DNA from 3 places in the Halomonas sp. EF61 genome. Region 2 is predicted to be linked to each of the others. Evidence: predicted binding sites of a transcription regulator. Region 2 holds the regulator's gene; each other region holds the start of a gene.
What was found. Region 2 encodes FNR, which switches genes on or off when oxygen is low (the NO sensors DNR and NnrR bind a similar motif). Its sites were predicted from a motif close to TTGATNTANATCAA; they were not measured.
Positions count from the first base shown of each region.

Region 1: pflB (formate C-acetyltransferase) is a predicted target of FNR. The motif match lies at 6,490-6,503, and genes of this name have one in related genera.
Region 3: ubiU (ubiquinone anaerobic biosynthesis protein UbiU) is a predicted target of FNR. The motif match lies at 6,189-6,202, and genes of this name have one in related genera.

Region 1 is NZ_JAMSHM010000004.1:460,754-471,125, forward strand. It holds gene trpB (tryptophan synthase subunit beta) at 1-514, shown strand, start outside; gene trpA (tryptophan synthase subunit alpha) at 540-1,367, shown strand; gene sstT (serine/threonine transporter SstT) at 1,823-3,043, shown strand; gene pflA (pyruvate formate lyase 1-activating protein) at 3,170-3,913, opposite strand; gene pflB (formate C-acetyltransferase) at 4,002-6,278, opposite strand; gene NFI08_RS21635 (hypothetical protein) at 6,649-7,149, shown strand; gene NFI08_RS21640 (tetratricopeptide repeat protein) at 7,149-8,054, shown strand; gene htpG (molecular chaperone HtpG) at 8,166-10,070, opposite strand; gene NFI08_RS21650 (PaaI family thioesterase) at 10,292-10,372, opposite strand, start outside.
Region 2 is NZ_JAMSHM010000002.1:1,120,673-1,131,044, reverse strand. It holds gene NFI08_RS13905 (hybrid sensor histidine kinase/response regulator) at 1-683, opposite strand, end outside; gene NFI08_RS13900 (DUF4212 domain-containing protein) at 1,075-1,332, shown strand; gene NFI08_RS13895 (sodium:solute symporter family protein) at 1,371-3,164, shown strand; gene NFI08_RS13890 (DUF294 nucleotidyltransferase-like domain-containing protein) at 3,267-5,090, shown strand; gene NFI08_RS13885 (3'-5' exonuclease) at 5,087-5,779, shown strand; gene NFI08_RS13880 (hypothetical protein) at 5,898-6,137, shown strand; gene ttcA (tRNA 2-thiocytidine(32) synthetase TtcA) at 6,370-7,329, shown strand; gene fnr (fumarate/nitrate reduction transcriptional regulator Fnr) at 7,490-8,230, opposite strand; gene NFI08_RS13865 (sulfite exporter TauE/SafE family protein) at 8,385-9,071, opposite strand; gene ccoS (cbb3-type cytochrome oxidase assembly protein CcoS) at 9,068-9,298, opposite strand; gene NFI08_RS13855 (heavy metal translocating P-type ATPase) at 9,295-10,372, opposite strand, start outside.
Region 3 is NZ_JAMSHM010000001.1:918,911-929,282, forward strand. It holds gene NFI08_RS04065 (tripartite tricarboxylate transporter permease) at 1-679, opposite strand, end outside; gene NFI08_RS04070 (tripartite tricarboxylate transporter TctB family protein) at 683-1,234, opposite strand; gene NFI08_RS04075 (Bug family tripartite tricarboxylate transporter substrate binding protein) at 1,281-2,252, opposite strand; gene aptA (omega-aminotransferase AptA) at 2,955-4,235, shown strand; gene NFI08_RS04085 (CoA-acylating methylmalonate-semialdehyde dehydrogenase) at 4,391-5,887, shown strand; gene ubiU (ubiquinone anaerobic biosynthesis protein UbiU) at 6,258-7,253, shown strand; gene NFI08_RS04095 (U32 family peptidase) at 7,265-8,182, shown strand; gene ubiT (ubiquinone anaerobic biosynthesis accessory factor UbiT) at 8,269-8,829, opposite strand; gene NFI08_RS04105 (hypothetical protein) at 9,065-9,253, shown strand; gene NFI08_RS04110 (ribonucleoside-diphosphate reductase) at 9,607-10,372, opposite strand, start outside.

The DNA of each region.
Region 1 (10,372 bases), on a different contig from region 2:
CGGCTCCAACGCCATGGGCCTGTTTCACCCCTTCCTCGACGACCCTGAAGTGGCGCTGGTCGGCGTCGAGGCGGCCGGCGAAGGCCTCGACACCCCACGCCATGCGGCCAGCCTCAAGGGTGGGCGGTCCGGCGTGCTGCACGGCAACCGTACCTTTCTGCTGCAGGACGACGAGGGCCAGATCAGCGACGCCCACTCCATTTCGGCCGGCCTCGACTACCCCGGCATCGGACCCGAACACGCCTGGCTGCATGCCATCGAGCGCGCCGAGTACGTGGCGGCCACCGATCGTGAGGCGCTGGACGCCTTCACCCTGCTGTGTCGCAAGGAAGGCATCATCCCGGCGCTGGAGTCTTCCCACGCCCTGGCCGAGGTGATCAAGCGCGCCCCGCGACTGCCGGCGGATCATCTGATGGTGGTCAACCTGAGCGGCCGCGGCGACAAGGACATGGCCACCGCCACCGAATGTCTTGCCGATGAACTGGGCCTGGGAAAGCCCGACCAGCAGGACTGACACCCCGGATTCCAGGAGAGAGACCATGACCACGACCACTACCGCCGAGGGGCGCCTCGCACGTCGCTTCGCCGAGACTCGCCAGCAGGGACGCGCCGCCCTGGTGACCTACATCGCCGCCGGTGATCCCGACTACGACACCAGCCTCGCGACTCTCAAGGGCCTGGGCGAGGCCGGCGCCGATGTGATCGAACTCGGCATGCCGTTCACCGACCCCATGGCCGACGGCACCGCCATCCAGCATGCGACCCGCCGGGCGCTGGATGCCGGCCAGACCATGGACAAGACCCTCGAGATGGTCCGCCAACTGCGTCGGACCGATCAACAGACACCGGTCGTGCTGATGGGCTACTACAACCCCATCTACGCCCGTGGCGTGACACGCTTTCTCGATCAGGCCAAGGCTGCCGGCGTCGACGGTCTCATCGTGGTCGACCTGCCGCCGGAACACGACGACGAGCTGTGCCAGCCTGCCAATCAAGCCGGGCTCAACTTCATTCGTCTGGCGACCCCCACCACCGATGCCCGCCGTCTGCCGGGGGTGCTCACCAATACCTCGGGCTTTCTCTACTACGTCTCGAGCAACGGGGTCACCGGCGGTGCTGCGCCAAGCGCCGAACGCGTGCAACAGGAGGTAGCCCGCATCCGCGAGCACAGCGATATTCCCATCGCCGTGGGCTTCGGTATTCGCACCGCCGCCCAGGCCAGAGAGATCGGCGCCTTCGCCGACGGCGTGGTGGTAGGCTCGGCGCTGATCGATGCCCAGGCCAGCGGCGACACTCCCGCCGAAGGTACCCAGGCCGTGCTCGCATTGACTCGCGAGCTGGCCCAGGCGCTGACCGGCGCCCGCTAAGCCCTGACAAAGAACCCCGGTCAGGAACTCCGGTAAAGAACGCCGGGACAGAACCCCGGGAAAGAACCCCTTATCGCGTAATCCCGGTGCAGAGGCCCTGCCCGCGTCTGCTCGACATAAAGACGCCTCGAGGAGACTCACGCCAGGCCTTGCGCCAAGCCACCCCCGGGAAGCGTCTCTTCCCCATGCAAGCCCCGCCGATCAGGCGGGGCTTGCTGCCATCCGGCCGAACATTTTCCCGACCCAGTCAATATTTTCAGCGGACACCAGCAATGCAGCCACACCATCTATGCAACTGCTGATCCATGCCAGATTCTTACTGCTGATATCATGCTTAAGTCGAACCGTTGGGTGTGGCCGACGGTGATAGAATCGCCCTCCTTCCGGCCACAAGCCGACGCCCATCCGTCCTGTCGCGACGGTCGATGCACACTCCACGCTTCGAGACCAGAACCATGTCCACCTCCTTGAGCGCTCCCTTCAAGGCGCTGAATCGTCTGGGGCTGATCCCTCAGATCGTGCTCGGTATCCTCTGCGGTATCGCCGTCGCCACCCTGTCCCCCGAGCTCGCCACCTCGGTATCGCTGCTCGGCCAGGTGTTCATTTCGGCCTTGAAGGCGGTCGCCCCGGTGCTGGTCTTCGTGCTGGTGATGGCCGCCATCGCCGGCCATCAGCGCGGCCAGCCGACCCAGATCCACAGCGTACTGGTGCTGTATCTGATCGGCACCCTGGTGGCGGCGCTGGTGGCGGTGGTGGCCAGCTTCGCCCTTCCCACCGAACTGACCCTGAACACCGCTCAGGCCAGCGGCAATCCGCCAGGCGGCGTAATAGAGATCCTGCGCAACCTGCTGTTGAGCGCCGTGGCCAACCCGGTCAGCGCATTGATGGACGCCAACTTCATTGCCATTCTGGTGTGGGCCGTCAGCCTCGGCCTGGTGCTGCGCAGCGCCAGTGCCGCTACCAAGGGCATGATCGAGGACCTGTCCCAGGCGGTATCGACCCTGGTGCGCTGGGTCATTCGTCTGGCACCGCTGGGTATCTTCGGACTGGTCGCCGGCACCCTGGCCGAAGCCGGAATCGGTGCGCTGCTGGAGTATGCCCAACTGCTGTCGGTGATCGTCGGCTGCATGCTGTTCGTCGCCCTGGTGACCAATCCGCTGATCGTCTTCCTGGCCACTCGCCAAAACCCTTATCCGCTGGTCTTCAGCTGTCTGCGCGGCAGCGCCATCACCGCCTTCTTCACCCGCTCAAGCGCAGCCAACATCCCGGTCAACCTGGAGCTGTGCAAGCGTCTGAAGCTGGATGAGGACACCTACTCCATCTCGATTCCGCTCGGCGCCACCATCAACATGTCCGGTGCCGCCATCACCATCAGCGTGATGACCCTTGCCACCGCCCATACCCTGGGCATCAGCGTGGACTTCATCACCGCCCTGCTGCTGTGCGTGGTCTCCGCCCTGGCCGCCTGCGGCGTCTCCGGCGTGGCCGGTGGCTCGCTGCTGCTGATTCCCATGGCCGCCAGCCTGTTCGGCATTTCCGCCGACGTGGCGATGCAGGTGGTCGCCATCGGCTTCGTCATCAGCGTGGTCCAGGACTCCACCGAGACCGCCCTCAACTCTTCCACCGATGTGCTGTTCACCGCCGCCGCCAGCCGCAGGGGCGAACTGAGCGACTGACGCCCAGAGGCGCTGCCGGCCCTGCTCATCTCCTGAAACAACAGCTCTTCTGAAACGACAGCGAGCCCCTCTCACCAAAGGGTGAGAGGGGCTCGCTGTGTTGTTCGAGCGGGCGACATCGCCACGTCAGCCAGCGATGACCTCCGGATGATACCGCGAGGCGATCGTCACCAGACGCTGCATGGTCTCGCCACTCGGTGGCGCCACCCCTGCCAGCGGATAGTGCTCTCCCAGCTCCTGCCACTTGTACTCGCCAAGTGCGTGATAGGGCAGCAGCTCGATACGCTCGACGTTGTCCATCGTCTCGACGAACTCCCCCAGCAGGTGCATGGATGCCTCGCTGTCGGTAAAGCCAGGCACGATCACCTGACGAATCCAGGTGGGCTTGCCGATCGCCGCCAGATGACGGGCAAAGGCCAGGGGACGGCGTCGGGGGATACCGGTGAGCTCGCGGTGCACGCCCTCGTCGAGATGCTTGAGATCCAGCAGCACCAGGTCGGTGGCGGCAAGCAACTCGTCGAGGACCTCATCGTAGTGGCAGACGTAGCCATTGGTGTCGAGGCAGGTGTGCATGCCCTCGGCCTTGGCCGCCTGAAACAGGTCGCGCACAAACGCCGGTTGCAGCAGCGCCTCGCCGCCGGTGCAGGTGATGCCGCCCCCTGACGCCCGCATGAACGGCAGATAGGTTCTGGCTTCGGTGAGTATCTCGTCCACCGTCACCTCACGTCCGCCCTGGCGATCCCAGCTGTCGCGGTTGTGGCAGTACTGACAGCGCATCACGCAGCCCTGTAGAAACACCAGAAAGCGAATGCCTGGGCCATCCACGGCACCACAGCTCTCCAGGTGATGGAGACGGCCAGTGATCATCATCGGGACTCCTCACGAAAAGGGGCTCCGGGAGAGACCCGGAGCCCGGAAAGGGACCGCTGTCGCGGCCCCGGGCGAGACGACTGTCGGCTCAGAGCGTTTCGGTGAAGGTCCGGGAGATCACGTCGCGCTGCTGTTCCGCGGTCAAGGAGTTGAAGCGCACCGCGTAGCCGGACACGCGGATGGTCAGCTGAGGATACTTGTCCGGATTGACCACGGCGTCCTCGAGCATCTCGCGGTTGAGCACGTTGACGTTCAAGTGCTGGCCGCCTTCCTGACGCTCGCTGTGGTGGAAGTAACCGTCGAGCAGGCCGGACAGGTTGCTGCGCTGGGCGCCCTCGTCCTTGCCCAGCGCCCTCGGCACGATGGAGAAGGTATACGAGATCCCGTCCTTGGCGTGGGCATAGGGCAGCTTGCCCACCGACGTCAACGAGGCCACAGCGCCCTTGGTGTCACGCCCGTGCATGGGGTTGGCACCCGGTGCGAAGGGCTCGCCGGCGCGACGACCGTCCGGCGTGGTGCCGGTCTTCTTGCCGTAGACCACGTTGGAGGTGATGGTCAGCACCGACTGGGTCGGCTCGGCGCCACGGTAGGTATTGAGCTTGCGGATCTTGTTCATGAAGGTCTCGACCAGCTCGCAGGCGATATCGTCGACGCGCGGATCATTGTTGCCGAAGCAGGGGTAGTCACCCTCTATCTCGAAGTCCACCGCCACGCCATCAGGATCACGCACCGGGCGCACCTTGGCGTACTTGATCGCCGACAGCGAGTCCGCCGCCACCGACAGCCCGGCGATGCCGCAGGCCATGGTGCGCTTGACGTCGAGGTCGTGCAGCGCCATCAGCGCCGCCTCGTAGCTGTACTTGTCGTGCATGTAGTGGATGGCATTGAGGGCGGTCACGTACTGGCGGGCCAGCCAGTCCATCAGGCCATCCATGCGCGCCCACACCTCGTCGAAGTCGAGCACCTCGGAGGCGATCGGCTCACTCCTGGGGCCGACCTGGATCTTCAGCTTCTCGTCGACGCCGCCGTTGATCGTGTAAAGCAGCGTCTTGGCCAGGTTGGCCCGTGCACCGAAGAACTGCATCTGCTTGCCGATCACCATGGGAGACACGCAGCAGGCGATGGCGTAGTCGTCGGAGGCGAAGTCCACGCGCATCAGATCGTCGTTCTCGTACTGGATCGATGAGGTGTCGATGGACACCTTGGCGCAGTAGCGCTTGAAGCCGTCGGGCAGCTGTTCGGACCACAGCACCGTGAGATTCGGCTCCGGGCTCGGGCCCATGGTGTAGAGGCTGTTGAGGAAACGGAAGCTGGTACGGGTGACCAGGGTGCGTCCGTCCAGTGCCATCCCGCCCAGGCATTCGGTGGCCCAGATCGGGTCGCCGGAGAACAGCTCGTCATACTCAGGGGTGCGCAGGAAGCGCACCATGCGAAGCTTCATGATGAAGTGATCGACCAGCTCCTGGGCGCGGGCTTCGTCGATCACGCCTTGGCGCAGGTCACGCTCCAGGTAGATATCGAGGAAGCTGGAAGTACGTCCCAGTGACATGGCGGCGCCGTTTTGCGACTTCACTGCCGCCAGGTAGCCAAAGTAGGTCCACTGGATGGCCTCCTGGGCGGTGGCAGCCGGGACCGAGACGTCGAAGCCGTACTTGGCGGCCATTTCCTTGAGCTGGCCGAGTGCACGATGCTGCTCGGCGACTTCCTCGCGCAGCTGGATCACCGCCTCCAGGTCCTCGCCCTGTTCGAAGCGCTGCTGCAGCGAGGCAAACTGCGCCTGCTTGTCACGCATCAGGAAGTCGACGCCGTAAAGGGCGACCCGGCGGTAATCACCGATGATGCGTCCACGACCGTAGGCGTCCGGCAGTCCGGTCAGCACCCCTGACTTGCGACACTTGAGGATGTCCGGGGTGTAGACATCGAACACCCCCTGATTGTGGGTCTTGCGAAATTCGGTGAAGACCTTCTTGACCTGAGGATCGAGTTCACGACCGTAGGCCTGGCATGAGCCCTCCACCATCTTGATGCCGCCGTTGGGCATGATCGCCCGCTTCAGCGGCGCGTCGGTCTGCAGTCCAACGATGGTCTCGAGACGCTGATCGATATAGCCGGCGTCATGAGCGGTGATGGTCGAGACCAGCGAGGTGTCGAAGTCCAGCGGTGCATGGGTGGCGTTTTCTTGCTTGACGCCTTCCATCACAGTGTCCCATAGCTCGCGAGTGCTGGCCGCCGGCTCGCTGACCAGGAAACGCTCGTCACCCTCGTAGGGGGTCACGTTGGCCAGCAAAAAGTCTCGTACGTCGACGCCCTTCTTCCACTCGCCCCCGGCAAACCCTTCCCACGCTTGCGCGAATTGCTCTTTCATCGACTTGCACCTCAACAGAGTAAATGACAACGCTAGTCCTGCATGCTGAGCGACGGCCATCCCTCGAAGATGGCAGCCGACCCGCCTGTTCGGTGGCAGCAGCGGTCGCCGCATCGGAGGCGGCGGGGGTGCTGCACGCTTCTCGATCGGCGAAAAAACACCTGCCTTCGAGAGCACAATTCGACCTTAGCAGTAGTCCCGTCGCCCCTACTTGACCCGCATCATGGCGCCACGGGACAGCGATACAGCGCGAGCGAAGCAGCCCAGAAACCTGTACCAGGCCAATTTCGCGCAGCGAGGACGGCCGCCTGCGCTATGCTGACAAGGGCATACGTAGGCCTGAGCCCTGTCCCACCGCCGGGTGCCCGTGATGAACAGCTTTCCCACGCTTCTGGAGTACGGTCTGCCAGGCTTCGCCGTGGTGCTGCTGATCCTCGGCTACCACCTGCTCAACAAGACCCACACCCTGTTGCTCAATGAGCGCTCTGGCGAGACCCGAGAGGGCACCGAGTTGCGCATTCGCTATCTGCAGGAGGTCTCCAAGAACGCCAGGCTGTTCATGGCGCTGAGTCTGCTGTTCTTCGTCGGTGGGCTGGCCATGGCAATGATGAAACCCTCGAGCCAGGTCAATCTTTCCATCGCCCCGCCCGAAGGCGTGCTGCCGGTCATCCGTCTGCAGGAGCGGGACATGCCGCTGGATGGCCGGGGCACGGTCGTGCTGAAGGTCCAGGACGACAATGTGCTGCGCATCTTGAACAACGATCTGCACGGCCGGCTGATCGCCATCGAGCAGGAGCGCGACGCCCTGAAGAGCCAACTGGCCGACGTCATCGCTGCAGCGGAGCGAGATTCTCCGCAGGTAGGCTTCTAATGAAGAACAGGCAGGGCGCCTTGGCGTCGCGCGCGATGGCGACAGCCCTGGCCGGGCCAGCGAAGGGAAAACGACGGCGCCACCCCACGTCTACGATAAACGCCCTGCTGATCGTGCTGCTGAGCGTCGGGGTGGCGTGGCCGGTGGTTGCCCAGCAGGCCCCCCTGTCCAGGGCCAAGGCGCTGTTGCAGCAGGGTGACAACCAGGCCGCCCTGCGCGAACTACGTCCTCTGCTCGAAAGTCCTGATCCGCTGGCCCGGATGGAAGGCTTGAACGCCCAGGGCTGGATTCTCTATCGGGAAGGCCGCCACGCCGACGCCTCAGCGCTGTTCGAGCAGGCGCTCAGGGCGAGTCAAGGTCATGGCGGCTTGCGTGAGGTGCGCCTGAAGACCCTCAACAACGCTGGCATCAACGCCTTTTCCGCCGGTGAGCTCGACAAGGCTCGAAGCTACTTCGAGGCCGCACTGGCCATCGGCAGCGACGTGGCCCCGCGCTACCTGACCATCATCACCCGCCAGGCCCCCATGCAGTCGGCCCAGCAGCAGGTCAGCGCGGGACGTGAAAAGCGCATCGAGCGCGACTTCGAGGGGGCGGTGGCCGACTACACCCGGGCGCTTGCGATCGACCCGAACAACAACGACGCTCTCTCCTATCGTGGCTACGCCTACTACCGATTGGGCCAGTACGACAATGCCCGAGCCGATATCGAGGCGGCCCTGGCGAGTTCTCCCCAGCGGCTGGACGCACTGATCAACCTGCTCAAGGTGAGCTGCGCCAGCGGCGATGACCTCGATGCGGTGCTCAAGCGCCGGGGGCACGCCATCCAGCGACAGCGCGAGGCCATGCTCGACGACAGGGAGCTGCAGCGCCAGTGCCCAGACCTCTTCGCCAGTCTGAAACGCTGAACGATCTGTGGTGCGCCGAAGACGAGCCGCCTTCCCCACAACGCAACGACGCCACCCGAAGGTGGCGTCGTGGTTGGGGCGCTTGAGCTCTTGAGTTAGGCAGCCAGCTTGTCAGGCACTCAGCAGGGCGTTGAGACGCTTGACGTAGGCGGCCGGATCGTCGAGATGACCACCCTCGGCGATGATCGCCTGATCGAGCAGGATCCGCGCCAGATCACCGAAGCCGTCACCGTCGGCCCCTTCCAGGCGAGCAACCAGGGCGTGGTCCGGGTTGAGCTCGAGGATCGGCTTGACCTCGGGCAGGCTCTGGCCCGCAGCCTCCATGATACGGCGCATCTGGAAGCCCATCTCGTGCTCGGGCAGCACCACACAGGCCGGTGAATCGGTCAGGCGGTGGGTGATCTTGACCTCCTGAACCTCCTCGCCGAGCGCTTCCTTGACCCGCTTGACCAGATCCTCCTTGGACTTGGCGGTCTCCTCCTGGGCCTTCTTCTCGTCTTCGTCCTCGACGTCCCCCAGGTCCAGATCGCCCTTGGCAACATCGGCAAACTTCTTGCCATCGAACTCGGTGAGATGGCTCATCAGCCACTCATCGATGCGATCGTGGAGCAGCAGCACCTCGATGCCCTTCTTGCGGAAGATTTCCAGGTGGGGGCTGTTCTTGGTGGCGTTGAAGCCATCGGCGACGATGTAGTAGATCTTGTCCTGACCTTCCTTCATCCGCTCCACGTAGTCGGCCAGGGACTGATCCTGGGTGGCGCTGTCGGTGTGGGTGGAAGAGAAACGCAGCAGGCCGCTGATCTTGTCGCGGTTGGCGTAGTCCTCCGCCGGGCCTTCCTTCAGCACCGAACCGAAGGTGTTCCAGAACGTCTGGTAGGCTTCCTTGTCCTTGGCCAGCTTCTTGAGCATGTCCAGGGCACGCTTGGTCAGCGCGGACTTGATCTTCTCTACCTTCGGGTCCTGTTGCAGCAGCTCACGGGACACGTTCAGCGACAGATCGCGGGTGTCCAGCACCCCCTTGATGAAGCGCAGGTACAGCGGCAGGAACTGCTCGGCGTCGTCCATGATGAACACGCGCTGGACGTACAGCTTGACCCCACGGGCGCCGTCACGCTCGTACAGGTCGAAGGGTGCGCGGCCAGGCACGTACAGCAGGCTGGTGTACTCCAGGTTGCCCTCGACCTTGTTGTGGCTCCAGGTCAGGGGGTCGGAGAAGTCGTGGGCCACGTGCTTGTAGAAGGCCTTGTACTCGTCCTCGGAGACCTCGCTCTTGGGCCGCACCCACAGCGCGGTCGCCTCGTTGACGGTCTCCCAGGTGGTGACCTCGCTACCGTCGACCTCGTTGCCATCGTCGTCGGTGGCCTTTTCGGTACGCGGCATCTTCACCGGTACTTCGATATGGTCAGAGTACTTGCGCACCAGGCTCTGCAGGCGATAGTCGTCGGCGAACTCCCTGGCGTCCTCCTTGAGGTGGAGGATGATCTCGGTGCCGTGCTTCTCGCGCTCGATCTCGGCGACCACGAACTCGCCCTCGCCTTTCGAGCGCCACTCGACGCCGGCATCGGCGGCGTCACCGGCCTTGCGGGTACGCACGGTAATCTCGTCGGCGACAATAAAGCCAGAATAGAAGCCGACCCCGAACTGGCCGATCAGCCGGGCGTCCTTCTGCTGTTCGCCGGAAAGCTGCTTGAGAAACTCGGCGGTACCACTCTTGGCGATGGTGCCCAGGTTGGCGATCACGTCCTCGCGGTTCATGCCGATACCGTTGTCACGAAGGGTGACGGTGCCGGCCTCGCTGTCGTGCTCGATCTCGACGCGCAGCTCGCTGTCGCCCTCGTAGAGCGCATCATTGTCCAGCGCCTGATAACGCAGCTTGTCGCAGGCGTCGGCGGCGTTGGAGATCAGCTCCCGAAGAAAGATCTCGCGGTTGGAGTACAGCGAGTGGATCATCAGGTTGAGAAGCTGCTTGACCTCGGTCTGAAAGCCCAGGGTTTCTTCGTGGGTAGCGGTGGTCATGGTAGATCGAACCCCTTTCGACATGGCGATTTCCGGGCCAGCGATGGCTCGCTGGCGGTCCAGAGTGCACGGCTCGCGCCGCACGTCATTCAAGATGACAATCGATATGGGGTCCGCGCTGCGCTTTTCAAGGCTGGCGCCAGCAGGTCGACCTTCCCGGACCTGGGCTGACGTCCCTGGCCGTGGTCACCTGGCTAACCGCTGCCCGGGCCGGCACTCACCTACGCCGGCGCCCCCAGCACGTAGGTCAAGCGAGCCCGGGCAACCGGCGCGTCTTCGTCGTCCTGCCACGCCCATGCCTC
Region 2 (10,372 bases):
TCGGCCCGGGTCATCAGGTCCTGCAGGCCATCGAACATGCCCCAGGTGACGTAGGCGCCGAGGATCAGGAAGGCCACCAGCTTGACCAGCGACTCGAAGGCCACCGCGTGGATCAGGCCCTCGTGGTGCTCGGTGGCGTCGGTATGGCGGGTACCGAACAGGATGGCGAAGATCGCCATGACGATGGCCACATAGAAGGCGGTGTCACCGAACAGCGGCGCCTGGGTGATGTCGGAGGCGTCGGTGAGCACGGCAAAGGACGTGGACACTGCCTTCAACTGCAGGGCGATGTAGGGCAGGGTGCCGATCAGCGCGACCAGGCTGGCGAAGGCCGCCAGAGACTGGGTCTTGCCGTAGCGAGAGGCGATGAAGTCGGCGATCGAGGTGACGTTCTGGTGCTTGGCGACCCGCACCATCTTGGCCAGTACTGGCCAGAACAATAGAAGCGTCAGTACCGGACCGACGAAGATGCTGGCGAACGACCAGCCGGAGGTCGCCGCCTGGCCCACGGCGCCGTGGAAGGTCCAGGAGGTGCAGTAGATCGCCAGCGCCAGGCTGTAGACCAGCGGGCGACGATGGCTGGCCCCCAGGTGGCGTGCACGACGATCGCCGCGCCAGGCGATGGCGAACAGCACGGCGATGTAGAGCAGTGAAACAGCGATCAATAGCCAACCGGCAAACATGGGCACCTCCTCGACGTCAGCGGCCATTCTAGGGCATTGGCGGCCTGCTCGGCAGGGGCGCAGCGTGGTTGACTCGATTCGGGCGCCTGAAGCGCGAAGCATTGACGGAATTTTGCGCCATCAAGGGAAAGGCATTGCCTGGTCTCAAGGCCTTGAATCGCGACTAAGGTGGATTGCACCTTTGTAGTGATAGACCATCGGCTAATATTCCAGGAGTGTTTATAAGCTGCTGAAATATTTGATGTAATGGTTTTCTTGGTGCGGTGCATTTATGCTTTTCGACTAAAGTTATCGTTCCAGGAAAGACCATTTTGTCTAGTCTGCTTCTCGAGCCTTTGTGTCGTCTTTGCGGCGGCATTTGGCGATCAAACCACTTCTTGAGGGTAGCCTTATGCTAGACAAGAGCGCACAGGCCTACTGGAAACGAAACATACGAACCATCCTCGGCTGTCTGGCCGTATGGTTCATCGTCTCCTATGGCTTCGGCATTCTGCTGGTGGATGTACTCAACAATATCCAGTTCTTTGGCTTCAAGCTCGGCTTCTGGTTTGCACAGCAGGGATCCATCTATACCTTTATCGTGCTGATCATTTTCTATGCCTGGAAGATGAACAAGCTCGATGAAGAGTACGACGTCCACGAACAGTGACACCCGCAAAATAACGTCAATGAACGGGAATTGATTCCATGGATGTACAACTACTTACCTATATATTTGTAGGGGCGTCCTTCGCGCTCTACATCGGTATCGCGATCTGGTCGCGTGCCGGGTCTACCAAGGATTTCTACGTCGCCGGCGGCGGCGTCCACCCTGCCGCCAATGGCATGGCTACCGCAGCAGACTGGATGTCGGCGGCTTCCTTCATCTCCATGGCGGGTCTTATCGCCTATCTGGGTTACGACGCCTCGGTCTACCTGATGGGCTGGACCGGTGGTTACGTCATGCTGGCCATGCTGCTGGCGCCTTACCTGCGCAAGTTCGGCAAGTTCACGGTGCCGGACTTTATCGGTGACCGTTACTACTCGAATATCGCCCGTACCGTGGCGGTCATCTGCGTTATTTTCGTGTCCTTTACCTATGTCGCCGGTCAGATGCGCGGCGTCGGTATCGTCTTCGCCCGTTTCCTCGAAGTCGAGGTCAATCTGGGCGTGGTCATCGGCATGGTCATCGTGTTCTTCTACGCGGTGCTCGGTGGCATGAAGGGCATCACCTACACCCAGGTGGCCCAGTACTGCGTGTTGATCACCGCCTTCATCGTGCCGGCGGTGTTCCTGTCGATCATGATGACCGGCCACGTGCTGCCGCAGACCGGGCTCGGTGCCACCTTCGTCGATGCCGCCGGCAACGACAGCGGCCAGTACATTCTCGATCGTCTCGACGGTCTGCTGACGGATCTGGGCATCACGCCCTACACCGACGGCAGCCAGCCGATGATCAACGTGTTCTTTATCACCGCCGCCCTGATGTGCGGTACCGCGGGTCTGCCCCACGTCATCGTGCGCTTCTTCACCGTGCCGCGGGTGCGTGACGCCCGGGTCAGCGCCGGCTGGGCGCTGGTGTTCATCGCACTGCTCTACACCACCGCTCCGGCGGTCGGCGTGTTCGCCCGCACCAATATCATCGAGACGGTACACGAGACCAGCTACGAAGAGGCACCAGCCTGGTTCAAGAGCTGGGAAGGCGTGGGCCTGATCGGCTGGCTCGACAAGAACGACGACGGTCGGGTGCAGATGGGGCCGGGCGCGCCGTTCGAGGGCAAGCCGACCTTCGAAAGCGGCCCGCTGGAAGAGGAAACTCCTGGCGAGCACGGGCAGCGGGTGGTGACCAATACGCCTACCGACAGCCCCAACGAGGTCTACATCGACCGTGACATCATCGTGCTGGCCAATCCCGAGATCGGCGGCCTGCCGGCCTGGGTGATCGCCTTGATGGCCGCCGGTGGCGTGGCCGCGGCGCTGTCCACCGCAGCCGGTCTGTTGCTGGTGATCTCGGCGGCGGTGTCCCACGACCTGATCAAGAAGCAGATCAATCCCAACCTCAGCGAGAAGGGGGAGCTGCTGGCGGCGCGTAGTGCTGCTGCGGTGGCGGTGGTGGTAGCCGGCTACTTCGGCATCAACCCGCCGGGCTTCGTGGCCCAGGTGGTGGCCTTTGCCTTCGGTCTTGCTGCCTCGTCCTTCTTCCCGGCGATCCTGCTTGGCATCTTCGACAAGCGCATGAACCGCGAAGGGGCCATCGTCGGCATGGTGCTGGGTCTGAGCTTCACCTTCATCTACATCGTCTACACCAAGTTCATCAACACCGATCCTTCGATCTGGTGGTTCGGCATCTCGCCGGAGGGTATCGGTACCCTCGGCATGATCCTCCACTTCATCGTGGCCTTCGTGGTCTCGCGGGCAACCGCGGCACCGCCGGAGCACATCCAGGAACTGGTGGAGAACGTGCGTGTGCCGAGAGGCGCGGGTGAGGCCCACGCTCACTAGAGCGGGCTATCAGGCAGGGGCGTCGGCCCACCATCCGTCGCCCCCTGCCAGACGACAACACTCCCCGACCCCGGCCTCGCCGGGGTCGGTCATGGAGCAGACATGATCGACATCGACTTCACTCATCCACCGTTTTCATTGCTCGACGAGGCCGAGCGCGAGCGGGTCTTGGGCGGGCTGGATATCGCCTACTACGGGCGGGATGACGTGATCCTCGATGCAGGGCAGTCCGGCGAGTTCGTCTTTGTGATCCACAAGGGCGAAGTCGCCGAACTAGACCCGGCCGAGGGCCCCGCCGGGGGGCGCATCGGCCACTACACCGGGGGCGATCTGTTCGGTGCCATCAGCGTGATCAACGGCCAGAGCCGTTACCGCTTCGTCGCCGAAGAAGAAAGCCTGTGTTATCTGATGCCGCACACCTTGTTTCTGTCGCTGTGCGAGAACAACGCCGCCTTCTCGGACTACTTTCACCAGCGCCTGATCAGCAAGACGCGCTTGCTCGCCGAACGTCGCGCCGAGGGCGGGGTCACCCTGGCCGGATTCATGCTCGCCCGGGTGAACGAGTGCATGCGTGAACCGCTCAAGGTCGGCTCGACGACATGCATTCGCGACGCCGTGCTGACCCTCAAGGACAAGGGCGCCGACAGCCTGCTGGTCGAGACGCCCGATGGTCCTGGCATGCTGACCAAGACCGACCTGCTCGAGGCCCTGGTGCTGGAGGGGTGCGACGGTAATGCCGAGGTCGGTGGCATCGCTCATCTGTCGCTGGTGACGGTGAACGAAAGCCAGTACCTGTTCGAGGCACTGATCGAGATGACCCGCCACAAGGTGGCCAGGGTGGTGGTGCTTCAGGGCCAGCGGCTGATCGGTGTCGTGGAGCTGACCGATGTGCTCAGCTTCTTTTCCAGCCGCAGCTACGTGGTCAGCCTGCAGGTCGAGCAGGCGACGACCCTGGCCTCGCTCAGCGAAGCAAGTCAGCGTGCGCCGGAGCTGGTCGAGGCGCTGATGGCCCAGGGGGTACGCATGCGCTTCGCCATGGGCATGCTGTCGGCGCTCAATGGGCGCATCATCAGCAAGGCCTGGCACTTCTCGATGCCGGCCCCTCAGCGCGAGCGCGCCTGTCTGCTGGTGCTCGGCAGCGAAGGGCGCGGCGAGCAGATCCTGAAGACCGACCAGGACAATGCGCTGATCCTGGCCGATGACCAGCAGTGGGACGAGCTCAGCGCAGATACCGCGCGGTTCACCAGCGTGCTCGACGATCTGGGCTATCCGCGCTGCCCGGGCAACATCATGGTCTCCAACCCCCAGTGGGTCGGCACCCTTGCGCAGTGGCGCGCGCGCATTCGTCGCTGGGTCAGCGAACCCGACGGAGAAAGCCTGATGCGTCTGGCAGTGCTTGCCGACGCCTCGGGGGTGGCCGGTGACTTTGCCCTGGTGGACCGACTCCACGACGTGCTGATCGAAGAAACACGGGGCAATGAACTGTTGCTGACCCATCTGGCGAGGGGGGTGTTGCGGTTCTCGACGCCCTTGACCCTGTTTGGAACGCTGAAGAAGCCCGAGCACGGCGTCGACATCAAGAAGGGCGGCATTTTTCCGATCGTCCATGGTGTTCGCACCATGGCGCTGGAGTGCGGGCTGCGCGAGACCTCGACCCACGACCGGCTGGCGGCGCTGGCGTCACTCGGTCGCATCGAGCGAGTGGTGGCGGAGGATCTCGGCGAGGCGTTGTCGCTGTTCTGTGAGCTGCGGCTTCGGGCGCAGCTGGCCTACCGGCGCGACGATGCCCGGGCCACGGACGCCCCGGACAGGGTGGTGGTGCAGTCGCTCAATTCGCTGGAGCGGGACTTGCTGCGCGAGGCGCTGCACCTGGTCAAGGAGTTCAAGGCCAGCCTGTCCCACCGCTATCACCTGGAGTATGCATGAGTGTCGAGGCAGCCCCCCAGGGCAAGCTGCCTTGGCGTCAATGGTTTCGCTTGGGAGAGTACCCGATGCTGAGAGCGATCAGGCGTGTGGCCGACAGGCGTCGGCAGGCCGATGGCGATTTCGCCTGGCTGTTCAATCCCTATACCGGCGATGAGCTGGTGTCCCTGGACTGCGAAACCACCGGTCTGGATACCCGTCATGCGGAGCTGGTGTCCATCGCTGCGGTACGCATTCGTGACGATCGCGTCTTGACCAGCGAGTCGCTGGACCTGCGGCTCGCGCGTCCTGCCAGCCTGAGTGGAGACTCCATCTGCATCCATCGCCTGCGAGGGGTCGACCTGGAAGGCGGCCTCGAGGTGCGCGAGGCCTTGACGACGCTGCTGGAATTTATCGGCAATCGCCCATTGGTCGGCTGGTGTATCGACTTCGACCTGGCCATGCTGGATCGCTACCTGAAGGCGGAGTTTGGCTTCTCGCTGCCCAACGCCACCATCGACGTGGCCCAGCAGTACCGCAAGCGGCTGCGCCGAAGTCACCCGGAAATCGAGGTGCAGCCGACCTTTGAACAATTGGCAGAGCGACTGGGAGTCCCGATCATGGGACGCCATACGGCCCTGGGCGACGCCGTCACCACGGCGCTGATGCATCTGCGCCTGGAGAGCGGGGCACTCACGGCGCCATCGCGCTGACCCGGTGCCGTCATCCGCGCTGACCCGTTGCCGTCATCCGCGCTGACCCGTTGCCGTCATCCGCGCTGACCCGGTGCCGCCCGCACCGGCAACCATTCACCTGCAAGGAGATCCTGTCATGAGTCTGCACGCCATGTTGACCCTTCTCGAGCCCACGCTGCTGGCGCTGGGCCTGGTCTCGGTGCTGGTGGCCTACCTCCAGTACTATCGCCGTACCCGGGACCTGTGGGGCATGGTCAAGTTCTGGGAGAAGCGCCTGACCCTGACCGTACGCGAGTTTGGCTGGCAACGTGCCGGCATCCTGCTGCTGTTGCTGGGCGTGGTGGTGCGCTATCTGCTGGCGCTGAACGTCGTCTAGGCCCCGGCTGACAGGCACTTGCGTTCTTCGGCTTGCCAGACCAGACCAGGCCACGACGCGCAAGGGCGCCACTACGGCGGTGTCGTCCTTGGCGGTTTCCGATGTGCTGCCGACGAAAAGCCTCTCCCGTATTGTCCTCGCCGGGGTAAGCGGTCGCTGACCTCTTCGCCACTAAAGCGTCCGGATGGTAGACTGGCGCCTCTTTCATTTTCAGCCGTGATGTCCCGCTCCCATGTCGCCACAGTCCGCCTCCGCCACCCTGTTCGATCCCCGTACCCCCGAGGATGACCATCTCTCGATCGATGCCGGTGTCAGCCCGGCCGACCCTGCTGCGGATGGCGATCAGACGGAAGCCCAAGTTCAGGCCAAGGCACGGCGTGAGTTCAACAAGCTGCAGAAGCGCCTGCGCCGCCAGGCCGGTAACGCCATCATCGACTACGGCATGATCCAGGAAGGCGACAAGATCATGGTGTGTCTGTCTGGTGGCAAGGACAGCTACACCATGCTCGAGATCCTGCGCAGCCTTCAGCGCAACGCGCCGGTCAACTTCTCGCTGGTGGCGGTGAATCTGGATCAGAAGCAGCCGGGCTTTCCGGAGCATGTGCTGCCGAACTATCTGGACAGTATCGGCGTGGACTACCACATCCTCGAGCGCGACACCTATTCGGTGGTGAAGGAGAAGACGCCGGAGGGCAAGACCACCTGCGCGCTCTGCTCACGCCTGCGGCGCGGCTCGCTCTATGGCTTCGCCGAGGAGATCGGGGCGACCAAGATCGCCCTGGGCCACCACCGCGAGGACATTCTCGAGACGCTGTTTCTGAACATGTTCTTCGGTGGCAGCCTCAAGGCGATGCCGCCCAAGCTGCTCTCCGACGACGGCAAGAACATCATCATCCGCCCGCTGGCGTACTGCCGCGAGGCCGATATCCAGGCCTACAGCGAGGCGATGGAGTTCCCGATCATCCCGTGCAACCTGTGTGGTTCCCAGCCCAACCTGCAGCGCCAGGTGGTCAAGGAGATGCTGGCCGAGTGGGAGGTCAAGCATCCCGGGCGCCTCGAGAGCATGTTCAAGGCGGTGACCAATGTGGCGCCGTCGCAGCTGGCGGATCGGCAACTGTTCGACTTCGAGGGGCTGGAGGCCGTACAGGCCGAACGCCAGGCCCGGCGCATCGACGTGGTGGATGCCGGCTGATCTCGCCAACAGCGAATGTGCAGGACGCCATGACAGCAAAAGAGGCCGCATCTCCGGATGCGGCCTCTTTCTTGTCACACGCCATCTATTACGCTTTGCTTTCCAGATCCTGGGTACCGGGCGCTGCTGGCCAAGCCCGGCACACTGCCGCCAGGCCCGCTCAGGTAACTTCGGTGTCGGCCAGGGTCGACAGCGCGGTCAGGTCGAGGATATTGACCTCACGTCCCGATACCGCCACCAGATCCTGCTGCTGGAAACGCCCGAGGATACGGCTGACCGTTTCCACCGCCAGCCCCAGGTGATTGCCGATGTCGGCGCGGGACATGGACAGGCGGAAGCTGAACGGTGAATAGCCGCGGCGGCGGAAGCGGTCCGACAGGCCGAGGAAGAAGCAGGCCAGGCGCTGATCGGCGGTCTTGCGTGACAGCAGCTGCATCATCCGGCGGTCCTCTCGCAGCTCCTTGCTCAGGGTGCGAAACAGCTGGGCACGCAGCTCCGGTAGGGTCTGGGTCAGCGCATCGAGGCGGTCGAAGGGAATCTCGCACACCGTGGTGGTCTCCAGCGCCACCACGCTGCCGGGATAGCGGCCGTCGTCGATGCCATCCAGACCAACCAGTTCACTGGGCAGGAAGAAGTTGGTCAACTGAGCTTCGCCGCTGCCTTCGGTGGTGATCTGCTTGAGACTCCCCGATCGGACCGCGAAGACGCTGGTGAAGCGATCTCCCTGCTCGACCAATCGTGTGCCTTTCTTGATCGGCGGGTGACGACGGATGATGGAATCGAAGCGCTCGAGGTCGGCGGTCTCCAGCGACAGCGGAAGGCACAAGGAACTCAGGCTGCAGGACTCACAGCGAGTCTCATGCAGCATGGGACGCCGCCGATCTTGGGCCGTAGGACTCATTCGCAGCTCCTGTGGATCTGGGATCGATATTGACTGGGCCATGGGGAGAACAGACGTCGCCCGTACAGCACGTTGATGGCACTATTCTACACCCTCAGATCAGCTAAAAGTGGCGTCTACCTCTTTAGGATTAATAACTTAGAGGTAGGATGCGTCATTGATGCAGCCCAGTCCAAAGTTGCCAGACGGCAAAGGCGATGATCATGGCTGCGGCGGCGAGGCGTGTTGCCCGATGCGCCAGCAGGGCCTGCATTTGTCTGGCGGCGAGGCCCGTCACCACCAGCGCCGGAAGCGTGCCAAGACCGAAGCTCGCCATCAGCAGTGCGCCCTCGAGGGGCTCGGCCCGTGCCAGGCTCCAGGCCAGCATCGAGTACACCAGGCCACAGGGCAGCCAGCCCCAGATGGCGCCCAGCGCCACCGCCTGGGGCAGACGCACCACCGGCAACAGGCGTCTGCCTGCGGGTTCCAGGTACCTCCAGAGGTGACGTCCCAGTGCCTCGACGTGACGCAGGCCTTTCCATAGATCGGCAATGTAAAGCGCCATCAGGATCAACATCAGGCTGGCGACGATCTGCATCAGGCCACGCAGGGTCGGCGAAAGGCCGATCACCGAACCCAGGGTGGCAACCAGAGCGCCCGCCACACAGTAGCTGGTGATACGACCTACATTGTAGCCAAGCACCAGAGAGCCCACCCGCCAAGGTTGACGCATGCTGGGGGGGATGGCAAAGGTCAGAGCGCTCATGATGCCGCCGCACATGCCAATACAGTGTGCACCACCAAGCAGACCAAACACGAAGGCCGCCATCATGGGAGGCAGCTCCAGGCCGGTAGGGTTCACTCAGGCCCTCTGGACGATGGATCACGATCGGATGTCTGCGCAGGCGTTTCGGACGAGGAAGCGCCGTCATCGACACTGCGAGTGTCGTCCTCATCCTCGAACAGGATGCGATAGGCGGGGCCCTCGAGGTCCTCGAACTGGTCGTTGCGCACCGCCCAGAAGAAGGCCCAGACCGCCAGGCCCAGCAGGATCAACGACAAGGGTATCAACAGGTAAAGGATGCTCATGGGCCGGGGCTTGCGGTGACGGGTGAAGGCGTCGCGGTCGGCCTGGTGCGTCCACGCCGCAGACGCAGGGCATTAGCGATGACCAGCAACGAGCTGAGTGACATGCCGATGGCGGCAAGCCAAGGGGGCACGAAGCCCAGCGCCGCTGCGGGTAGCGCCACGACATTGTAGAGCACTGACCAGGACAGATTCTGGCGAATGATTCGACGGGTCTGGCGGGCCACCTCGATGGCTTGGACGATACCCGTGAGCGGTTCGCCCAGCAATACCAGATCGGCGCGGGTGCGGGTGAGGTCGCTGGCCCCGGCCATGGCGATGGCGAGGTCGGCGCCGGCCAGTACCGGCACGTCATTGATGCCATCACCGACCATGGCCACCTTTTCGCCCTGTGCCTGTCGCGCCTTCAAGTGCCCGAGCTTGTCCTCGGGGGAGGCCTCGCCACGCCACTGATCGACGCCCAGCGTGCGGGCAAGCTGGCCAACGTTGACGGCGCGGTCGCCCGACAGGATCTCGATGGCAAGCCCCCGCTGGGCGAGGGCGGCGAGGGTCTCGGCGGCGTCGTCACGGGGCTGATCGTCGAGCTTGAACCAGGCCTGGGGCTTGCCTTCGCTGGCCAGCAGCAACCAAAGTCCTGCGCCAGGGAGCTCAGGAACGGGTTGGCCCAGGCAGGCAAAATGCGGCTGGCCCAGTCGCCAGCGCCGGCCGTCGATCACGCCTTCCACGCCCTGACCCGGGTGATTGCGCAGTTCGCTGGCCTGGCAGCTGGCGTCGCGCCAGGCAGCGAAGGCGCGGGCGATGGGGTGCTCCGAGCCGGTTTCCAGTGCCGCCGCCAGGGCCAGATGCCGGCGCTTGGTGGCAGGGTCCATCTCGCCATTGTTGGCGCTTCCTTCGTCGTCGCTCAGCGGCCGGTGTTCGGCGAGTTGCATGCGCCCCCGGGTCAGGGTACCGGTCTTGTCGAAGACGACGCGATCGAGGCCGGCCAGGGTCTCCAGCGCATCGGCTCGCGTCACCAGTACCCCGGCACGTCTCAGCCGGCCGTGGGCCACGGTCAGGGCGGTGGGGGTCGCCAGCGCC
Region 3 (10,372 bases), on a different contig from region 2:
CGCGGTTCTGCGACTGCACCAGCAGCTCACTGACGGCGAAGGCGCCGATGACCAGCGGCATGATGTCGATGCCCTGCATCAGCACGCCGGTGCCGAAGGTGAAGCGGGTGACCGGCTGCATCACGTCGATACCGACGGTGGCCACCATCACCCCCAGGGTGGTGGCGACCAGGCCCTTGGAGATGGCCCCACGCTGGGAGATGACGATCACGATCAGGGCGAAGGCGATCAGCGAGAACTTGCCCGGCGTGCGAATCAGCAGCGCCGCCTCGGTGGCCAGCGGCGCCATCACCATCAGCATGATGGCACCCAGGGCACCGCCGATCATCGACGCCAGGGCGGCGTGGCCCAGCGCCTTGGCGCCCTCGCCCCGCTGCTGCATGGGGTAGCCCTCGATGGCGGTCATCATCGAGGCCGGGGCACCGGGAATATTGATGGTGGTGGCGGTGATGCTGCCACTGCACATGCCGGCCATGAAGATGGCGGCGCAGGCGACCAGCGCCGCGGTGATGTCGAGGCTGTAGGTCAACGGCAACAGCAGGGCGATGGCCAGCATCGAGGTGAGCCCCGGCACGGCGCCAAAGAAGGTGCCGATCAGGTAGCCGCCGATCAGGTAGGGCAGGATGTCGGGCTGCATCAGCACGGCAAGGCCCTTGGAGAGTTCGATCAGATAGTCCATGGGTCAGATCCAGGGCGTCGGCAGGCGAACCTGGAACACCAGCTCGAAGAGCCCGTATCCCAGCAGGGTGATCACGCCGGCCACCAGCGCCTTGAACGCCAGCGCCTGCGGCGAGGGCCGCCCGGTGGCGAAGGCCAGCGTCATGCTGAAGGCGTAGAGGAAGGTGGCGATGAAGTAGCCAAGGTGGGCAAACAGGGCGATATAGACGGCGGTGAGCAGGGTGACCGCCACCGGCCCCCGCCACGCCGCCACCTTTGCATCGCCACGGTTGTCGCCGCCCTCGTCGCTTTCCCCGGCGCCGGCCTCACCACCAGCCTCACCACCAGCCTCGCCACTGGCCGCCTCGCGTCGATCGGCGAGGATCACGCCACCCAGCGCCAGCAGCATGACCACGGCGAGCGCCACCGGGAAGAAGGAGGCGGTCAGGGCCCCGTTCTTGATGGGCGGCGCGATCTTGAACGCCTCGAGCAGATAGATCAGGGTCAGGGCCAACAGGCAGATGACGACACCTGTCGGCCCCGTCAGCCAGGTCCCCAGGCGGGAGAGCGATTTCATCGGGAGTCCTCCGGAAAAGAGCCGCCACCGCGGTGGCGGCGCGGGCTTACTGGCCGATCAGGCCGGCTTCCTTCAGCTCATCCATGCGCGCGAACAGCTCACCCTGGGTCTGTTCGGCCCAATCCTCGACCTCATCGGTGCCCAGCCAGTTGGGGGTGACACCGACGTCGACCAGCCAGGTCTGGAATTCCTCGCTGTCGTAGGCCTGCTGATAGGCCGCCTCGAGGGCCGTCACGGCGTCGTCCGGCGTATTGGCAGGCGCTGCCAGGATCACGAAACTGCCCATCTGGATGTCGTAGCCCAGCTCGGTTGCCGGGGGCACGTCGGGGAAGCTCTCGCTCTGGACGTCGGTGAACTCCACCAGGCCACGGGCGTCACCCGCCGAGATCAGCGATTCGAAATCACCGAGGCTGGTCAGCGCCAGGTCCACCTCGCCGTTGAGCAGGGCCTCCTTCTGGGGCGCCGCACCACCGGGATAGGAGACGATCTTGAACTCCACCTCGGCCTGATCCTGCAGTTGCAGCAGCGTCAGGTGGGTCCGCGAGCCCATGTTCTGGATACCGGCGCGGATCTCCCCGGGCGCGGCCTTGGCGGCTTCGATCAATGCCTCGAGGCTATCGAAGCGCGAATCCTGCGGCACCACGACGGCGTCCGGCTCACTGGTGATCCGCGCGATCAGATCCAGCTTGTCGATATCGTAGCCGGCCAGCATTCCCTGCCACGGGATGGTGACGACGCTGTCGTAGGTCAGCGCGATCAGGGTGTAGCCATCGGGGCGCGCGCCCAGCGCCTGCACCAGGCCGTTGGCGCTCATGCCGCCTTCGATGTTCTCGACGTAGACGGTGCCCCCCAGCGGCTCCTCGGCCAGATTGGAGATCTTGCGCACGATACCGTCGGTACCGCCGCCGGCGCCCCAGGGCACGATCATGCGAACGTCGCGCTCCGGATAGTCCGCCGCGACCGAGGCACTGGCGACCAGCGCCAGGCCACCCAGGGTCATGCTCATCGACTTGCGCATCTCATCCACTCCTTGCCGTTGTTGTTGGCGTTAGCTGTTGGCTTTCACTGTCGTGGTGCGTCGCTGTCTACCCCCGACGCTCGGGTCCGTACCGTGGTGGCGGCCTGGCATCCGCCGGCTTCCATGAGGAAGCGCCTGCACCGCCCGCCAGATCCTGTCGGGATGTCGATCGGTGTGGACGTTTGCGCTCGGCGGCGTGCGCCGGTGGGCTGGCCGGGCCAGCGCGCCGGCTGGCCCTTCTCGTCCAAGACGGCGGTTGGCAGGTGCTCGGCAACCTTCACGACGCCAGGATGGCAGTCGAGCGTTCGTGCAGCTCATCGAAGGAACCTGAGCCGCCAACAGCCTATGTACTACATCATACAAAGTAGCCGTGTGATCAACATAGACAGTGAGAGGCGACTCTGAAATGCGACTTTAGTGATGGGCCACTTCCGATTTCGTCCATCAGGGAATCAACTGCGACCGCGCCTGGTCCCCATCATGGTGACCGTGGGGCCGAGCCAGCAATCGCGTCAGCAAAACCCAACCTGAACGAAAGCAGAGCATGATTTTATTAACCTGACTTCCGGTCCATGCTGAGTCCATGCCCGCCCTGCGGCCCCTGACTGGAGACTCGCCATGCTGACCTTCGACACCCTCGATACCCGTCCCGACGCCCACACCGAGCGCGCTGCGGGGGCCGGGCTCAACCACCACTACTGGATGCCGTTCACCGCCCACCAGGACTTCCACCAGCACCCGCGGATGATCCAGGGCGCCGAGGGCCGCTACTTCATCGACGACCGCGGCCGCCGGGTGTTCGATTCACTGTCGGGTCTGTGGACCAGCGGCGCCGGCCACAACCGTGAAGAGATCCGCGAGGCGGTGGCCCACCAGCTCGGCAGTCTCGACTTTGCGCCGAGCTTTCAGGTGTCCCATCCGCTGGCCTTCAAGCTGGCCGAGAAGGTCGCGAGCCTGACCCCGGCGGGGCTCGACCATGTGTTCTTCACCGATTCCGGCTCCGAGTCCGCCGATACCGCGCTGAAGATGGCCAAGGCCTACTGGCGGCTCAAGGGTCGCCCGGAAAAGACCCGCATGATCGGCCGCGCCAAGGGCTACCACGGGGTCAACATCGGCGGCACCAGCCTTGGCGGCATCGGCGGCAACCGCAAGCACTTCGGCCAGTTGCTGGACTCGAGCCACCTGCCCCACACCCTGCAGCCGAACCAGGCCTTCACCCGGGGCCAGGCCGAGACCGGGGCCGAGCTTGCCGATGCGCTGCTCGAGCAGATCGCGCTGCACGACGCCTCCAACATCGCGGCGGTGATCGTCGAGCCGATGTCCGGCTCCGCCGGGGTCATCGTGCCGCCCAAGGGCTACCTCGAGCGGCTGCGCGAGATCTGCTCGGCCCACGACATCCTGTTGATCTTCGACGAGGTGATCACCGCCTTCGGTCGCAGCGGCGCGCGCACCGGCGCCGAGGCCTTCGGCGTCACCCCGGATCTGATGACGGTGGCCAAGCAGATCACCAACGGCTGCGTACCGATGGGTGCGGTGATCGCCTCTGGCGAGATCCATGACACCTTCATGCACGCCGGCGGCCCGGGACACGCCATCGAATTCCCCCACGGTTACACCTACAGCGGCCATCCGGTGGCCTGCGCCGCCGCCCTGGCCGCGCTGGACCTGCTCGAGCGCGAGGACTTCCCGGCCCAGGTCAGGGCCATCGCCCCGGCCTTCGAGGATCGCCTGCACGCCTTGAAGGGCCGCTCCCATGTGGTCGACATCCGCAACTTCGGCCTGGCCGGGGCGATCCAGCTGGCCCCGCGCGACGGCGATCCGGCCATCCGCCCGCGCGACGCTCACCTGGCGCTGTGGGAGGCCGGCTTCTATGTGCGCTTCGGCGGCGACACCCTGCAGTTCGGCCCTCCCTTCGCCACCACCGAGGCCGAGCTCGAGCGCCTGTTCGACGCCGTCGCCGAGACCCTCGACCGGCTCGACTGAGCCGCTTGCCTGAGCCCGCTTGCCGGCACCGAGCGCCCGGCTTATCCACCTGAAACCGACAGCCTGTGGACAACCTTTACACCCACTGTTCACAGCATTATCCACAGCGCGGACGGGCCATGCCCGTCCGCCCTTTCGACACTTGAGGACCCTCGATGGACAACGTCAATCACTGGATCAACGGCCAGGATCTCGAGGCCGGCCGCCACCTGCCGGTCACCAACCCGGCCACCGGCGAGACCATTCGCCAGGTCGCCGACGGCGACGCCGACACCGTCAAGGCCGCCATCGACGCCGCCCAGGCGGCCTTCCCGGCCTGGCGCGACACCCCGCCGGCCAAGCGCGCCCAGGTGATGTACCGCTTCAAGGCGCTGCTGGAGCGTGACGCCGATCGCCTGGTGCAGCTGATCAGCGAGGAGCACGGCAAGACCCTCGAGGACGCCATGGGCGAGCTCAAGCGCGGCATCGAGAACGTCGAGTACGCCTGCGGCGTGCCGGAGCTGCTCAAGGGCGAGTACTCCCACAACGTGGGGCCGTCCATCGACGCCTTCTCCAACTTCCAGCCGCTGGGCGTGGTGGCCGGCATCACCCCGTTCAACTTCCCGGCGATGGTGCCGCTGTGGATGTACCCGATGGCCATCGCCTGCGGCAACGCCTTCGTGCTCAAGCCCTCCGAGAAGGACCCGTCCGCCGCCCTGGCGGTCGCCCGCCTGCTCGAGGAAGCCGGCCTGCCCCAGGGCATCATGAACGTGGTCCAGGGCGGCCGCGAGACCGTCGAGGCGCTGCTCGACGCCCCCGAGGTCAAGGCCGTGTCCTTCGTCGGCTCGACCCCCATCGCCGAAACCATCTACCGGCGTGGCGCCGAGAGCGGCAAGCGGGTGCAGGCCCTCGGTGGCGCCAAGAACCACGCCGTGGTGCTGGCCGACGCCGATATCGACAACGCCGCCAACACCCTGATGGGGGCCGCCTACGGCAGCGCCGGCGAGCGCTGCATGGCGATCTCGGTGGCGGTGTGCGTCGGCGATGACACCGCCGACCGCCTGATCGAGGCCATGGGCCCCAAGATCGCCGCGCTGAAAGTCGGCCCCGGCACCGACAAGGGCCTGGACATGGGCGCCCTGGTCACCGCCCAGCATCGCGACAAGGTGCTCGGCTATATCGAGAAGGGCGTGCAGGAAGGTGCCACCCTGGTGGCCGACGGCCGCGAGCTGGTGGTCCCGGGCCATGAGAACGGCTTCTTCGTCGGCGGCTGCCTGTTCGACCGGGTCACCCCGGAGATGACCATCTACCGCGAGGAGATCTTCGGCCCGGTGCTGTGCGTGGTGCGTGTCGACAGCCTCGATGAGGCCATCGCCCTGACCAACGCCCACGAGTACGGCAACGGCACCTGTCTGTTCACCCGTGACGGCGAGGCGGCGCGTCGCTTCACCGACGCCATCGAGGTCGGCATGGTGGGTATCAACGTACCGCTGCCGGTGCCGGTGGCCAGCCACAGCTTCGGCGGCTGGAAGCGTTCGCTGTTCGGCGACCTGCACGCCTACGGCCCCGACGCGGTGCGCTTCTACACCCGCCGCAAGGCGGTGTCACAGCGCTGGCCCTCGCCCTTCGAGACCACCCAGGCGGAGTTCCACTTCCCCTCCGGCGGTCAGTAGGCACCGGCAAGAAGACCACGGGCCCTGCGGGGCCCGTTTTCGTTTACGACAGCGAGCGAGCCTCTGATCAACCACTGGCACGCGACTTATACACCGCTGCCCACAGCCCCTGCACCGCCTGCCCACCGCTTTTCACAAGGTGCCACACAGGGTTATCCACAGAACGACTCACACGTTCATCCCCACCTTTATCTGCACGCCTGCCCCGCAAGTCGGACCCCCGCCACCGCCAGGTTATCCACACCCGGCCCCGGTGCGGCGCGTCATCCCTTCGCTCCATCCCCTACTTCATTGGCGGACACTGATACGCATCAAGCCGGCGGTGTCCGGGCGGGGCTAGCATGGCGCCTCTCTTCGCTCGGAGATCGACATGGAACTGGTCTGTCCCGCGGGTAGCCTGCCCGCTTTGAAGCGCGCCGTGGACGAGGGCGCCAACGCGGTCTACTTCGGCTTTCAGAATGCCACCAACGCCCGCCAGTTCGCCGGGCTGAACTTCACCGACAAGCGCGCCCGCGAGGGTATCGACTACGCCCACGCCCGGGGCTGTCGGGTGTTCTGCGCGATCAATACCTACCCGCAGCAGTCGAGCCTGGCCCAGTGGCGCGCGGCGGTGGACCAGGCGGCTTCGCTTCAGGTCGACGCCCTGATCCTGGCCGACCCGGGCCTTTTGGCCTACGCCGCCGAACGCCACCCGGACATCCCCCGCCACCTGTCGGTGCAGGGCTCCGCCACCAGCCACGAGGCGCTGGCCTTCTACCACCGCGAGTTCGGCATCCGCCGTGCGGTGCTGCCCAGGGTGCTGTCGATCCACCAGGTGCGCGACCTGGCCCGCCACAGCCCGGTGGAGCTCGAGGTGTTCGCCTTCGGCAGCCTGTGCATCATGGCCGAGGGCCGCTGCTATCTGTCGTCCTACCTGACCGGCGAATCACCCAACACCCACGGCGTGTGCTCGCCGGCGGCCCACGTGCGCTGGGAGGAGACCGCCAGCGGACGCGAATCGCGCCTGAACGGCGTGTTGATCGATCGCTACCGCGCCGACGAACAGGCCGGCTACCCGACCCTGTGCAAGGGACGCTTCGACGTCGAGGGCGACGTCGGCCACGCCATCGAGGCGCCGACCAGCCTCAGCACCCTGGACCTGCTGCCCCAGCTGGCGGCGCTGGGCATCAAGGCGATCAAGATCGAGGGTCGTCAGCGCAGTCCGGCCTATGTGGCCAGCGTCACCCGCGTGTGGCGCCAGGCACTGGACCATCTGGACCGGGCCGGCGACGACTATCGCCCCCAGGCCGACTGGAGCGCCGCCCTGGCGCCGCTGGCCGAAGGCTCCACCCATACTCTCGGCGCCTACGAGCGCGACTGGAAATGACAGGAGGCGAGATGACCGCTGCTTCACTGGAATTGAGCCTTGGCCCGGTGTCCTTCTACTGGACTCGCGAGCGCTACTTCGCCTTTTATGAACAGGCCTGCCACTGGCCGCTGACCAGCGTCACCCTGGGCGAAACCGTGTGCTCCCGGCGGCGCGACATGAAGCTCGCCGACTGGCTGGAGATCGGCCACCAGCTCGCCGCCGCCGGCAAGCAGGTGATCCTCGGCTCGCAGACCCTGATCGAGTCCAACGCCGACCTGCGTGACCTGACCAGGCTGTGCGACAACGGCGACTTCCTGGTCGAGGCCAACGACATGAGCGCGGTGCACCGGCTGTCCGAGGCGGGCCTGCCCTTCGTCGGCGGCCCGGCGCTCAACCTCTACAATGTGCCGACCCTGGAGATCCTCAAACGCGCTGGCATGTTCCGCTTCGTCGCCCCGGTGGAGTTGCCTGGCGCCGACCTGGCCCGGCTGCTGTCTGACGCCCGCGAGGCGGGACTGGCGCTGGACTGCGAGGTGCTGGCCTACGGCCACCTGCCGCTGGCCTGGTCGTCACGCTGCTTTACCGCGCGCCACCACCAGCACCCAAAGGATCGCTGCCAGTTCGTCTGCCAGGACTATCCGGAAGGGCTGTCGCTGACCACCCAGGACGACAGCCGTCGACTGTTCACCCTGAACGGTATCCAGACCCTGTCCGGGGCCTGTCAGGACCTGCGCCACGAGCTTGCCGAGATGGCCGAGATGGGCGTCAGCGCGGCCCGGCTGAGTCCGCGTTCAGAGGGGATGGATGAGGTGGTGGCGGACTTCGACCTGGCCCGCCAGGGACGCTACCCGGCGCCCTCGCCGCTGGCGCTGGTGGACGCCGAGCTGTGCAATGGCTATTGGCACGGCCAGGCGGGGATGGATCTGGCGCCGGTGCTGGAAGACTGAAAGCCCCTTCCCTCCCACGCCACCTCACTCAGGAGGCCGGTTCGCCGGCCTCCTGCGCTATGAGGCTCAACCCGCCAGCCAGGAGCCTAGGCCTCGCGAGGCAGCCAGCGCTGCAGCTGCCCCAGCGCCTCGAGCAGGTAGGGATGCAGCAGTTCCATTTCCTGACCATCCAGCAGGTTCTTCACCGTCAGCCCCAGTTCGGTATCGCCCTCCAGGCACAGTCGGCGCTGGAAGAACAGGCTGTCCGGGTCTTCCTCGCGGCTGGCCAGGCAGGCGAACTCGCGCCAGCCCCCCGCCACCTTCACCTCCCAGGGCGCGTCGGTGACCTGCAGGCGACCGTGCGTGAGGGTCAGGGTGACCGCCAGCGCCAGATCATCGATGGACAGACACACCCGGCGCCCTTCGAGCACGTCGAACTCACCGTCGGCCAGTGGCTCGGCCAGGGTGCGGTTGAGCCAGGGCTCGAGACTCGTGCGCAACAGCGGCAGGGGCAGCGGGCCGAGACGGCGCATCAGCGACAGATGCAGACGATGGGGCACCCGGGTCAAGGCGCCAGGCGTCAACGACGACGACAGCGAAGGAAGGGTGGGCAAGGCAGGAAGGGCAAGAGAAGGCAACGACAGCGAGCCGAGCGGCGACAGCGACATGACGGGTTCCTGGTCAAGCGGCACGACGCCGCCGGGTCATGCTAGCGATACCGTCGCCCTCGGTTCATGACGCCCATCAAGCCCTCTGGTGTAGCGCTCGTTGAACGCTCTGACACAGCCGAATGCCGGGGTCGAAATGGGAACTCTGCTACACTGCGGACATCATGGGGTTCGGCCCCTTGGCTTCACCCAGGTTCCGCAGAGCATCGAGTTCACAAGCGGAAAAGGAGCAACGATGTCCATCGAAACCAGCTTCGAAGGCTACCTCAAGGCCAAAGAGGGTGGCCACCTGCGTAGCATGAAGATATCGCATCGCGGCGCCGTCTCCGTGGACAGCGCCGAGCTGGTGCGGTCGCGCAAGGTCAAGAGCAACGTCAGAGCCCTTCGCCGCAGCCTCGATCGCAGGGACAGCAAGCCAGAATGAGCGGCATCAAGCTGCTGCCACCTTTCGTCCTGCTGGTGGCCGGCTTTCTGCTATGCCATTCGATCCCTTCCTGGCGACGCTACGTCATTCGTGCCAACGGACAACAGCTGACCTTGCGCAGCGCCATCGCCGGCTTTGGGGCAGCCCTCCCGGTCTTCGCTGTGCTTCACCTCCTGCACGCTTTCTCTGCCCCCTCCGCTTCTCCTTACGCCAACCCAGACACCCAAGGCGAGCCCTTCCTACAGACACAACGATGGGCCCCGAAGGGCCCATCGTTGTGACGCTGGCTTATTCGCGCGCCAGCCGTGCTTTCTAGCCACGCATTCTAGTCGTGCTTTCCAACCAAACGTCGACTAGCCACACTTAGACCAGCCGCAGCCGGCGTAGCAGGTGGGGCAGCCGTCCATCATGATCAGCTCGCCGCGACACTCGGGGCAGTTGCCTACCACGGCGGGGCCGGCGCCTTCGGCGGCGGACTCGGCAGGCTTGCCGTCCAGCGGCTCGACCGCGCCGCTCGGGGTCTCGTCCTCGACCTCGGCGGGGTACCAGCCGTGGCCGGAGGCCTGGCGCCGGGCGTAGCGGCTGACCAGGTCCTCCACCGGCACCTGGTTGCCGTCGATGTCGAGAAAGCCGCGACGGTAGAGGATCTGCTGGATCGACCAGGCGATGGCGGCGACCTCGGAGTCGTGGAACATCGGCTTGTTCCAGCGGTTCATGCCGCAGCGCACCAGGCCCTTGTCCCAGGCCACCTTGCGCAGATCCGCCACCGCCTGGGTGACGTAGCCGCCGCGGGCGGCCAGCGACAGGCTGCGCATGGTGGCGGTGATCCACTGGTGCTCACTGGACAGCTGGCCGGAGGGGAAGAAGAACTCCACCGGGCGCTCGATGATCACCCGCTGGCCGTTGAGCACGCCTTCCACCGGCATGAAGGACACCAGCAGGTAGACCTTCTTGCGGCCTTCGGCGCCGACGTAGGATATCTTCTCGGACACCGCCTCCAGCGTTCCCTCGGGGCGCGAGGGGATGCGCATGGTCAGCGGGTTTTCCTCGGGCAGCGGGGCCGGCGCCGGGGCGGCCTCTTCGCTCTTGACGCGGTAGCCCACGATCTTGGAATTGATT